One region of the Paenibacillus sp. FSL R7-0297 genome, then DNA from elsewhere that is predicted to be linked to it. Evidence: a T-box and tRNA genes for the amino acid it is inferred to sense, from the RefSeq annotation. Region 1 holds a T-box; the other regions hold tRNA genes.
What was found. A T-box is a leader RNA that pairs with one kind of tRNA and senses whether it is charged. The one in region 1 lies ahead of metG (methionine--tRNA ligase), so its partner is inferred to be a tRNA-Met.
Positions count from the first base shown of each region.

Region 2: it encodes a tRNA-Met, which carries the amino acid that the T-box ahead of metG (methionine--tRNA ligase) is inferred to sense. The anticodon was not compared.
Region 3: it encodes a tRNA-Met, which carries the amino acid that the T-box ahead of metG (methionine--tRNA ligase) is inferred to sense. The anticodon was not compared.

Region 1 covers NZ_JBBPAQ010000001.1:5,466,550-5,469,799, forward strand. The annotation lists gene MKZ24_RS24000 (hypothetical protein) at 41-256, opposite strand; gene MKZ24_RS24005 (site-2 protease family protein) at 325-1,410, opposite strand; T-box leader at 1,485-1,754, shown strand; gene metG (methionine--tRNA ligase) at 1,870-3,250, shown strand, end outside.
Region 2 covers NZ_JBBPAQ010000001.1:80,495-83,744, forward strand. The annotation lists gene MKZ24_RS00335 (helix-turn-helix transcriptional regulator) at 1-587, opposite strand, end outside; tRNA gene MKZ24_RS00340 (tRNA-Gly) at 845-915, opposite strand; tRNA gene MKZ24_RS00345 (tRNA-Pro) at 928-1,001, opposite strand; tRNA gene MKZ24_RS00350 (tRNA-Arg) at 1,154-1,230, opposite strand; tRNA gene MKZ24_RS00355 (tRNA-Gly) at 1,241-1,315, opposite strand; tRNA gene MKZ24_RS00360 (tRNA-Leu) at 1,323-1,406, opposite strand; tRNA gene MKZ24_RS00365 (tRNA-Lys) at 1,423-1,498, opposite strand; tRNA gene MKZ24_RS00370 (tRNA-Gln) at 1,526-1,600, opposite strand; tRNA gene MKZ24_RS00375 (tRNA-Asp) at 1,695-1,772, opposite strand; tRNA gene MKZ24_RS00380 (tRNA-Met) at 1,780-1,853, opposite strand; tRNA gene MKZ24_RS00385 (tRNA-Val) at 1,887-1,962, opposite strand; tRNA gene MKZ24_RS00390 (tRNA-Glu) at 2,079-2,153, opposite strand; tRNA gene MKZ24_RS00395 (tRNA-Ser) at 2,322-2,411, opposite strand; tRNA gene MKZ24_RS00400 (tRNA-Asn) at 2,415-2,490, opposite strand; tRNA gene MKZ24_RS00405 (tRNA-Ile) at 2,494-2,570, opposite strand; rRNA gene rrf (5S ribosomal RNA) at 2,634-2,750, opposite strand; rRNA gene MKZ24_RS00415 (23S ribosomal RNA) at 2,828-3,250, opposite strand, start outside.
Region 3 covers NZ_JBBPAQ010000001.1:2,146,484-2,149,733, reverse strand. The annotation lists gene MKZ24_RS33080 (hypothetical protein) at 36-263, shown strand; partial or broken gene MKZ24_RS09505 (MFS transporter) at 184-474, shown strand; tRNA gene MKZ24_RS09500 (tRNA-Leu) at 629-707, opposite strand; tRNA gene MKZ24_RS09495 (tRNA-Cys) at 744-817, opposite strand; tRNA gene MKZ24_RS09490 (tRNA-Gly) at 824-898, opposite strand; tRNA gene MKZ24_RS09485 (tRNA-Gln) at 905-979, opposite strand; tRNA gene MKZ24_RS09480 (tRNA-His) at 998-1,073, opposite strand; tRNA gene MKZ24_RS09475 (tRNA-His) at 1,123-1,198, opposite strand; tRNA gene MKZ24_RS09470 (tRNA-Trp) at 1,225-1,298, opposite strand; tRNA gene MKZ24_RS09465 (tRNA-Tyr) at 1,304-1,389, opposite strand; tRNA gene MKZ24_RS09460 (tRNA-Thr) at 1,395-1,470, opposite strand; tRNA gene MKZ24_RS09455 (tRNA-Phe) at 1,491-1,566, opposite strand; tRNA gene MKZ24_RS09450 (tRNA-Asp) at 1,586-1,663, opposite strand; tRNA gene MKZ24_RS09445 (tRNA-Met) at 1,668-1,744, opposite strand; tRNA gene MKZ24_RS09440 (tRNA-Val) at 1,779-1,854, opposite strand; tRNA gene MKZ24_RS09435 (tRNA-Glu) at 1,971-2,045, opposite strand; tRNA gene MKZ24_RS09430 (tRNA-Ser) at 2,076-2,165, opposite strand; tRNA gene MKZ24_RS09425 (tRNA-Asn) at 2,169-2,244, opposite strand; rRNA gene MKZ24_RS09420 (23S ribosomal RNA) at 2,308-3,250, opposite strand, start outside.

The sequences.
Region 1 (3,250 bases):
CTCCAGGGATAGGGAGGACGGATAAGCCGCGTCCGGCAGACTATTGAATGGAATACACCTCTTCCGGAATCGAACGGTCGTACACATCCTGCATAACCGGTGATATAAGACCATCCGGTGTATCAAGTCTCCCGTCCAGTCCAGTCATCTTATGAACCCCCGTATATCCGGGAGCCTCACTGCCAGCCGCACATCCGGCCGTCCCCAGCATCACACACACTCCAATGACCCCGCTCCACACCAATGACTTGCGCATAGTTGTACCCCCCTGTTCTTCTTGGCTCTATACAGCTTTGACGAATCAGGGGCTTCATAAACGAATCCTTACAGATTTACATTGCCAACGATATGCACAAGGTACATCATGCCGCCGAGAAAGCCAGCGAGTACAAAATAAGCAATACCATATCTCCAGCGTGACGCGGCCGGCACATCATAATATTTATCATTATCAAACACCGTAAAGCTGATCTCACACTGCATCTTCAGCTGCAGCTTAGCATCCACATACAGCTGGTCCAGCTGCACGATCCGGACTTTACTGATAATAGACTGTACAGGCATAGTCGTTGTACCGTAATAGTCCAGATTATCCCAGCGGACACCAAGATATTGCTGGCGGTTCAAATCACTGTAGGTGGTAAAAGGTAGTTCTCTTTTGTGCTCAGGTCCGGGAATCAGATACCCTTGATCCTGCAAATCCTCAATCGGTATCAGGAAGCTTTTCATAACCGCATGCATCTGCTTCTTCGTGCGCCGGCTGATATATTTCTTGTACATGTCATAAGCAAATAACAGCCAGATAATACTGAACAGAATAGATTTCAGATAGATGATCACTGCCAGACCTCCAACCAGACCTACCAGCCATAACCAGCGGGTAACCGCAGTTGCAATTCTTCCCCCATCCAGCGGATGAATCGGCAGCAGGTTGATCAGGTTAAGAAAGAATCCGACATAAGCCAGTGAAAAGAGTAGCGGGCTCTGATAATAATAAGCTGCTCCGAAGACGGCGGCCGCGCCAATGCCCCCCAGAATAGGGCCTCCAAAAGCAACGTAGGCTTCCTCTCTGGCATCCAGCGGTTGTTTCTTCATCGTAATTAATGCACCCATAAAAGGAACAAACAGCGGTGCGCTCACCGGCAGCCCGATCCGCTTAGCGGCGATAACATGGCCGATCTCATGAACGAATAATAAGGCAACGAAGCCCACTGCAAATTGCCATGGTGAGATCAGAGCATAGGCCCAGATAGACACCATCATCGAAATCAGCGGTCCCGCAATCTTCCCCAGCTTGAGCAGAGACAGAATAGTTTTGCCCTTCAGCAGCAGCAGTACTCCCGCGCTACCAAGCCATCCCATTATGCCTGAGCTTTTCTTTACCTGCTTGTTTTCCGGCAAAAGTCTCATTCTCCTTTATTTCTGTATCTGGTGTTGACATAAGCCATCACCTGCATATATGATATCCAGTAATTAGGATAACCACAATAGCTATGAAGAGAAAGAGTACCTTGGCCATTCTTTCACAGAGAGCTCCAGCCGCTGAAAAGGAGCAAAGAAAACCCACGGGAATATGGTCTCAGAGCTGCGCATCGAAGCCCGCATAAACGGGACGTAGGCTGCGCCGGAACCCGCATCCGTTACCATGCTAGGGTATACCCGCAGGCTTATGCGGACGTACCTGAAGAGGTGGATGCCGCAAGGCATTGATGAATTTGGGTGGTAACACGTGAGCGCAGGCTCTCGTCCCTTTTGGGGATGAGAGTCTTTTTTGTGCGCTTAGAAACCTAAACATGTTTTCCGAAACGGGTTTTGTCCGAAGCCGTTTCAAGGAAAATCTGTCAACAAAACTTATAGGAGGACAATGACATGACAAACATTTTTATCGGAGGGGCTTGGCCGTATGCCAATGGCTCCCTGCACCTGGGCAGGCTTGCGAGTATTCTGCCGGGAGATATCCTGGCCCGCTATCACCGTGCCAAAGGCGACGCTGTGCTGTATGTCTCCGGCAGTGACTGCCACGGCACTCCAGTTGCTGTACAGGCAGCGCAGGAAGGTGTATCCCCTGGTGAATTCGCCAGCAGATATCATCAGGAGTTCGCCGATTGCTTCCGTTCGCTTGGATTCACCTATGACTTATACACCCGGACCGATCAGGAGCATCACCACAGTGTGGTGCAGGAGCTGTTCCTTAAGCTGCTGGATAACGGCCATCTGTACCAGAAGTCTACGCTCCAATGCTACTGTGAGCAGGATCAGCGCTACTTGCCGGACCGCTATGTAGAGGGAATCTGCCCGGTCTGCGGACAGCAGGCCAGGGGTGACCAATGTGATTACTGTTCTACGATACTCGACCCGGTTGACCTGCTGGAGCGTACCTGCAAAATCTGCGGAACCCCTCCGGTGCTGCGTTCCACCCTGCATTATTATTTGTCACTGTCCAGCTTCCAGGGCGCACTTTCAGAATACGTAGATTCTGCGCAAGGCTGGAGAGACAATGCTGTGCGTTTAACCCGCAGATATCTGCAGGAAGGACTGCAGGACCGCGCTGCAACGCGGGATCTGGACTGGGGGGTGGATGTTCCGGTGGACGGCTTCACGGACAAGAAAATCTATGTGTGGATCGAAGCGGTCAGCGGCTATCTGTCCGCCAGCAAGCAGTGGGCTGCCGGGACCGGCAACCGCTGGGAGGATTTCTGGCTGGAATCCACTGAGAGCAAAGACGCCGCGTACCCTCCCATTACGGCCTATTATGTGCATGGCAAGGATAATGTGCCTTTTCACAGCCTGATCTGGCCGGCTCTGCTGCTGGGTGCTGGAGACCTGCATCTGCCGGACCGCATCTTCTCCTGTGAATACATGACGCTGGAAGGGGAGAAATTCTCCACAAGCCGTAACTGGGCCGTCTGGGTGCCGGATATTCTCAGCCGCTACGACCCGGATTCCATCCGGTATTTCCTGACGGCGAACGGTCCTGAGAAACGGGATGCCGACTTCTCGTGGAGAGAATTCATCTACAGCCATAACAGCGAGCTGCTGGGCGCCTTCGGTAATTTCGTTAACCGCAGTCTGGTATTCGTGAATAAGTTCTGGAATGGCGAGGTTCCTGAGGGTACAATGGATGCCGTTTGGGCCAGCAGCATTAATACTCTGTACAGCGAGACCGGGAGACTTATTGAGGGGGGCAGCTTCAAAGAAGCGCTGGAGCATGTCTTCACCCATATCCGCCAGGCCAACAAATATTTCGATC
Region 2 (3,250 bases), 5.4 Mb from region 1:
GTGCGGATTGCCCTCTTCAGGTGGCAATAGCCAATCAGATAGAATCTCTGGTCACGCGGAATCAAATAATAAGGATCAATCTCCCGCTGCGTTGTCTCGTTCCGCAATTGCGAGTGATAGACCGTACGAATCCGCCGTTGTTCCATAATCGCCCCGATCAGCGGCTGCAGGAAATTCCGGCTCTCCTTGCGGTACGCAGGCTTGCCCATTTGAATAATATCTGAAATATTCTCAAGCATTCCATTCTGTTTGGATTTCTCCTTCAGATGTGTGCCCATGACTTTGTCAAAGGCAGATAGAAAACCTGGGGGGATTTTGCCGGGAGCCAGCACGGAGGGCAACAGAGAGAAAGCCATCGCCTCCTGCTCGGAGAAATCCAGCGGGTATAAGAAGAATTTCCCCATAAACTTATACCCCGTTCCTCTCCCCTCATTCATCACCGGTGCAAAATGACTGATCACATCCAGGTCCCTATAAATCGTTCTAATATTCACCTCGCACCGGAATGCCAGATCCGCAGCCGTAATCCCGGGATTCGACTGGATGGCGTTAATAATCTTGAAGATCCGTATTACTTTGTCTGTCATAATAAATGCTCCTCAACTTCCAAGTAAATAGTGCCTGTACTTCCATAGTTCTAATATAACAGGTCTATATAAACATGGCTGTCTGCAAAATATAGCATTACCAGCCCATAGGGCGGCCACCAGCATATACTATGTATTTTTAGTAAGTAACACTTCCGCCCCACACTAAAAAAACACAACAGCATCAACCTGTCGTGTCCCTGGAATAAAACAAACAAAAACCCTTGAATATCAAGGGTTTCTGCAACTATTATTTAAGCGGGTGATGGGAATCGAACCCACGCTATCAGCTTGGAAGGCTGAAGTTCTACCATTGAACTACACCCGCAAAGGTGAAATATCGGGATGACACGATTTGAACATGCGACCCCCTGGTCCCAAACCAGGTGCTCTACCAAGCTGAGCTACATCCCGTAAATATAAAAGCTATACTGCAAAGTAATAATGGCGCGCCTTGAGAGATACGGATGCTTCGCATCCGATTGCGAAGTTATTCTATCGAAGTCTATGCTCCAACGAACTCGTTCGAATCTGGGGACACTTTGATGATCCAATGAAGTTATAAATGGCGCGCCCTGAGAGATTCGAACTCCCGGCCTTTTGATTCGTAGTCAAACGCTCTATCCAGCTGAGCTAAGGGCGCAAAATCTATATGGAGCGGACGACGGGAATCGAACCCGCGACCCTCGCCTTGGCAAGGCGATGCTCTACCGCTGAGCCACGTCCGCAAAAACATGGTGCGCGTGAAGGGACTTGAACCCCCACGTCGTGAAACGCCAGATCCTAAGTCTGGTGCGTCTGCCATTCCGCCACACGCGCACACTTTATAAGAAAATGGTGAGCCATGAAGGACTCGAACCTTCGACACCCTGATTAAAAGTCAGGTGCTCTACCAACTGAGCTAATGGCTCTCATAAGAGAAATAAACATAAATGAAATGGCTGGGGATATAGGAATCGAACCTATGAATGACGGAGTCAAAGTCCGTTGCCTTACCGCTTGGCTAATCCCCAATATTAATAATTAGCAGACACTACGGAATCGGGTGGATACTCTATACTTCGAGATATAGGATGCTCAATCCCTGATACCTTCATACAATAAAAATGGCGGAACCGACGGGATTCGAACCCGCGATCTCCTGCGTGACAGGCAGGCATGTTAGGCCAACTACACCACGGTTCCAAATTAATTGCGGGGGCAGGATTTGAACCTGCGGCCTTCGGGTTATGAGCCCGACGAGCTACCGGGCTGCTCCACCCCGCGTCAATGTTAAAGATCTATTCTGTTAAAGATAGATGGTGGAGGCTGAGGGGTTCGAACCCCCGACCCTCTGCTTGTAAGGCAGATGCTCTCCCAGCTGAGCTAAGCCTCCATGTATGACTCGTATGGGATACTCTCCACTCCGTTACGAGATTGCGATGTATTCCTTACGATGCCTATGCTTCAACGAACCCAGGGAATTCTCATCCCATTAATCGAAGAAGAAATTGGTGACTCGTATGGGATTCGAACCCATGTTACCTCCGTGAAAGGGAGGTGTCTTAACCCCTTGACCAACGAGCCATGCTGTTTAAAATTGTTTTTCTCATCCCTATACAGAGAAGGTAAAGCTACGGAGAGAGAGAGGGATACTCTTCACTTCGTTACGAGATTGCGAAGCTGTTGCTATCGAAGCTTATGCTCCAACGAACCACTTAGGGTTCTCATCCCTATACAGAGAAGGTAAAGCTACGGAGAGAGAGGGATTCGAACCCTCGAGACGCTTGTGGCGCCTACACGATTTCCAATCGTGCTCCTTCGGCCAAACTCGGACACCTCTCCAGATGGCTCCCCGAACAGGACTCGAACCTGTGACAACTCGATTAACAGTCGAGTGCTCTACCAACTGAGCTATCAGGGAATATGGTGGGCCTTAGTGGACTCGAACCACTGACCTCACCCTTATCAGAGGTGCGCTCTAACCAGCTGAGCTAAAGGCCCGTTCTCATACACCAATTTAACTAATAAGGGCAAAAAAAATACCACAATGTGTGTGGATTGTCCGCTTGGCGGCGTCCTACTCTCCCAGGACCCTTCGGTCCAAGTACCATCGGCGCTGGAGGGCTTAACGGTCGTGTTCGGGATGGGTACGCGTGGAACCCCTCCGCTATCGCCACCAAACGGGCATTTACAGCGTAAATGCTTCAGGAATTGATTCCTGAAAACTGAATCCGAAACGAATCTGCGCTCTAAGAAATTTGGATAAGCCCTCGACCGATTAGTATTGGTCAGCTCCATGCATTGCTGCACTTCCACCTCCAACCTATCTACCTCGTCGTCTTCAAGGGGTCTTACTAGTTGGGAAATCTCATCTTGAGGGGGGCTTCACGCTTAGATGCTTTCAGCGCTTATCCCGTCCGTACGTAGCTACTCAGCCATGCTCCTGGCGGAACAACTGATGCACCAGCGGTACGTCCATCCCGGTCCTCTCGTACTAAGGACAGCTCCTCTCAAATTTCCTGCGCCCACGACAGATAGGGACCGAACTGTCTCACGACGTTCTGAACCCAGCTCGCGTACCGCTTTAATGGGCGAACAGCCCAACCCTTGGGACCTACTTCAGCCCCAGGATGCGATGAGCCGACATCGAGGTGCCAAACCTCCCCGTCGATGTGGACTCT
Region 3 (3,250 bases), 3.3 Mb from region 1:
CATACCGATAAGTTCGAGAGCCTGGAGGTCAGAACATGGTTTTGGAAACGAAGCAAAGATGCGGCTTTTATCTCGACTCCTATGACCTGATTTATCAAGCCATTGCCAATCAGGATGGTCATAAAGCTGAGGAAGCTGTCCGTCTCCAGAACCGGTATTCGCAAGCAAGCGACACTCTGGTTCATGATCGTAGGAATTATTTTTATCGCAGCGAATTTGCGTGCTCCCCTCACATCGGTGGGACCATTGCTGTTCAGTCGTAATCGGGAGGAGTGACCTTGTATGTTGGAACTGCAATTCTGAGGTTTGCTATTCCCCTATGTAATGTATTACTTCCGAGCCTGATCAAACGGGAGTTTCCGCAGCAAATGGGTACTATGGACAGTGGGATATTCTGTTTCCCTGAATCTATGCGGGGCGGTAGCTTCCGGTATTAGTGTTCCCTTAGCTGTGGGGGCAGGCATGAGGTATCGTTGGTCTAGGTGCGGCTAGAAATCAATTTGTTGGTTCTGATAAAGATTGCCTGGATCTTGATAGTTCTACGCATAACTGGAGTAAGAGAATACAGCTCAAATAAAAAGAAAAAAGAGCCCACCAGAGAATATCTCTGATGAACTCTTTTAGCAGATACCGGCGAGAGGACTCGAACCTCCACGGTTTCCCACTCGATTTTGAGTCGAGCGCGTCTGCCATTCCGCCACGCCGGCATATACATATTATTTACAATTGATTCTAAAATAAAATGGAGGTGCCACCCAGATTTGAACTGGGGATAAAGCTTTTGCAGAGCTTTGCCTTACCACTTGGCTATGGCACCAAAAAATGGAGCGGACGACGGGAATCGAACCCGCGACCCTCGCCTTGGCAAGGCGATGCTCTACCGCTGAGCCACGTCCGCATATAATGGCTGGGGATATAGGAATCGAACCTATGAATGACGGAGTCAAAGTCCGTTGCCTTACCGCTTGGCTAATCCCCAACATTTGATTTAATAAAATGGGGCGACTGATGGGTCTCGAACCCACGAATGCCGGAACCACAATCCGGTGCGTTAACCCCTTCGCCACAGTCGCCATATGAAGCTTATTTAATTGCAATGCCTTATAACTCTTATAAAAGAAATGGGGCGACCGATGGGTCTCGAACCCACGAATGCCGGAACCACAATCCGGTGCGTTAACCACTTCGCCACGATCGCCATATTAAATTTTATAGGATATTACTTGGCAGGGGCAGCAGGAATTGAACCCACACCAACGGTTTTGGAGACCGTTGTTCTACCTTTAAACTATGCCCCTAAAAATGGTGGAGGCTGATGGATTCGAACCACCGAACACGTACGTGAGCAGATTTACAGTCTGATGCGTTTGGCCACTTCGCTAAGCCTCCGAGGATGGTGCCGGCGAGAGGACTTGAACCCCCAACCTACTGATTACAAGTCAGTTGCTCTACCAATTGAGCTACACCGGCGTATTAAGTTGTAAGAAATATGGTGGCGCGGGAGGGAATCGAACCCCCGACACAAGGATTTTCAGTCCTTTGCTCTACCGACTGAGCTACCGAGCCGAACATTTTTTCATAAAGATGGCGGAACCGACGGGATTCGAACCCGCGATCTCCTGCGTGACAGGCAGGCATGTTAGGCCAACTACACCACGGTTCCAAATTGGTTGCGGGGGCAGGATTTGAACCTGCGGCCTTCGGGTTATGAGCCCGACGAGCTACCGGGCTGCTCCACCCCGCGTCAATGTTAAAGATCTATTCTATTAAAAGATAGATGGTGGAGGCTGAGGGGTTCGAACCCCCGACCCTCTGCTTGTAAGGCAGATGCTCTCCCAGCTGAGCTAAGCCTCCATATATGACTCGTATGAGATACTCTCCACTCCGTTACGAGATTGCGATGTATTCCTTACGATGCCTATGCTTCAACGAACCCAGGGAATTCTCATCCCATTAATCGAAGAAGAAATTGGTGACTCGTATGGGATTCGAACCCATGTTACCTCCGTGAAAGGGAGGTGTCTTAACCCCTTGACCAACGAGCCATGCTGTTAACTACTTGTAAAGTAAAGCTACGGAGAGAGAGGGATTCGAACCCTCGAGACGCTTGTGGCGCCTACACGATTTCCAATCGTGCTCCTTCGGCCAAACTCGGACACCTCTCCAAATGGCTCCCCGAACAGGACTCGAACCTGTGACAACTCGATTAACAGTCGAGTGCTCTACCAACTGAGCTATCAGGGAATATACATATCAAGCTTGATCGCCTGAAAACTGAATCCGAAACGAATCTGCGCTCTAAGAAATTTGGATAAGCCCTCGACCGATTAGTATTGGTCAGCTCCGTGCATTGCTGCACTTCCACCTCCAACCTATCTACCTCGTCGTCTTCAAGGGGTCTTACTAGTTGGGAAATCTCATCTTGAGGGGGGCTTCACGCTTAGATGCTTTCAGCGCTTATCCCGTCCGTACGTAGCTACTCAGCCATGCTCCTGGCGGAACAACTGATGCACCAGCGGTACGTCCATCCCGGTCCTCTCGTACTAAGGACAGCTCCTCTCAAATTTCCTGCGCCCACGACAGATAGGGACCGAACTGTCTCACGACGTTCTGAACCCAGCTCGCGTACCGCTTTAATGGGCGAACAGCCCAACCCTTGGGACCTACTTCAGCCCCAGGATGCGATGAGCCGACATCGAGGTGCCAAACCTCCCCGTCGATGTGGACTCTTGGGGGAGATAAGCCTGTTATCCCCAGGGTAGCTTTTATCCGTTGAGCGATGGCCCTTCCATGCGGTACCACCGGATCACTAAGTCCGACTTTCGTCCCTGCTCGACTTGTAGGTCTCGCAGTCAAGCTCCCTTATGCCTTTGCACTCTGCGAATGATTTCCAACCATTCTGAGGGAACCTTTGAACGCCTCCGTTACTCTTTAGGAGGCGACCGCCCCAGTCAAACTGCCCGCCTGACACGGTCCCCGTACCCGCTTAGGGTACTAGGTTAGAACCTAGATACGATCAGGGTGGTATCCCAACGGCGCCTCCGCAGAAGCTTGCGCTCCTGCCTCTACGGCTCCCACCTATCCTGTACAGATCGTACCCAAATTCAATATCAAGCTGCAGTAAAGCTCCATGGGGTCTTTCCGTCTTGTCGCGGGTAACCTGCATCTTCACAGGTATTAAAATTTCACCGGATCTCTCGTTGAGACAGCGCCCAAGTCGTTACGCCATTCGTGCGGGTCAGAATTTACC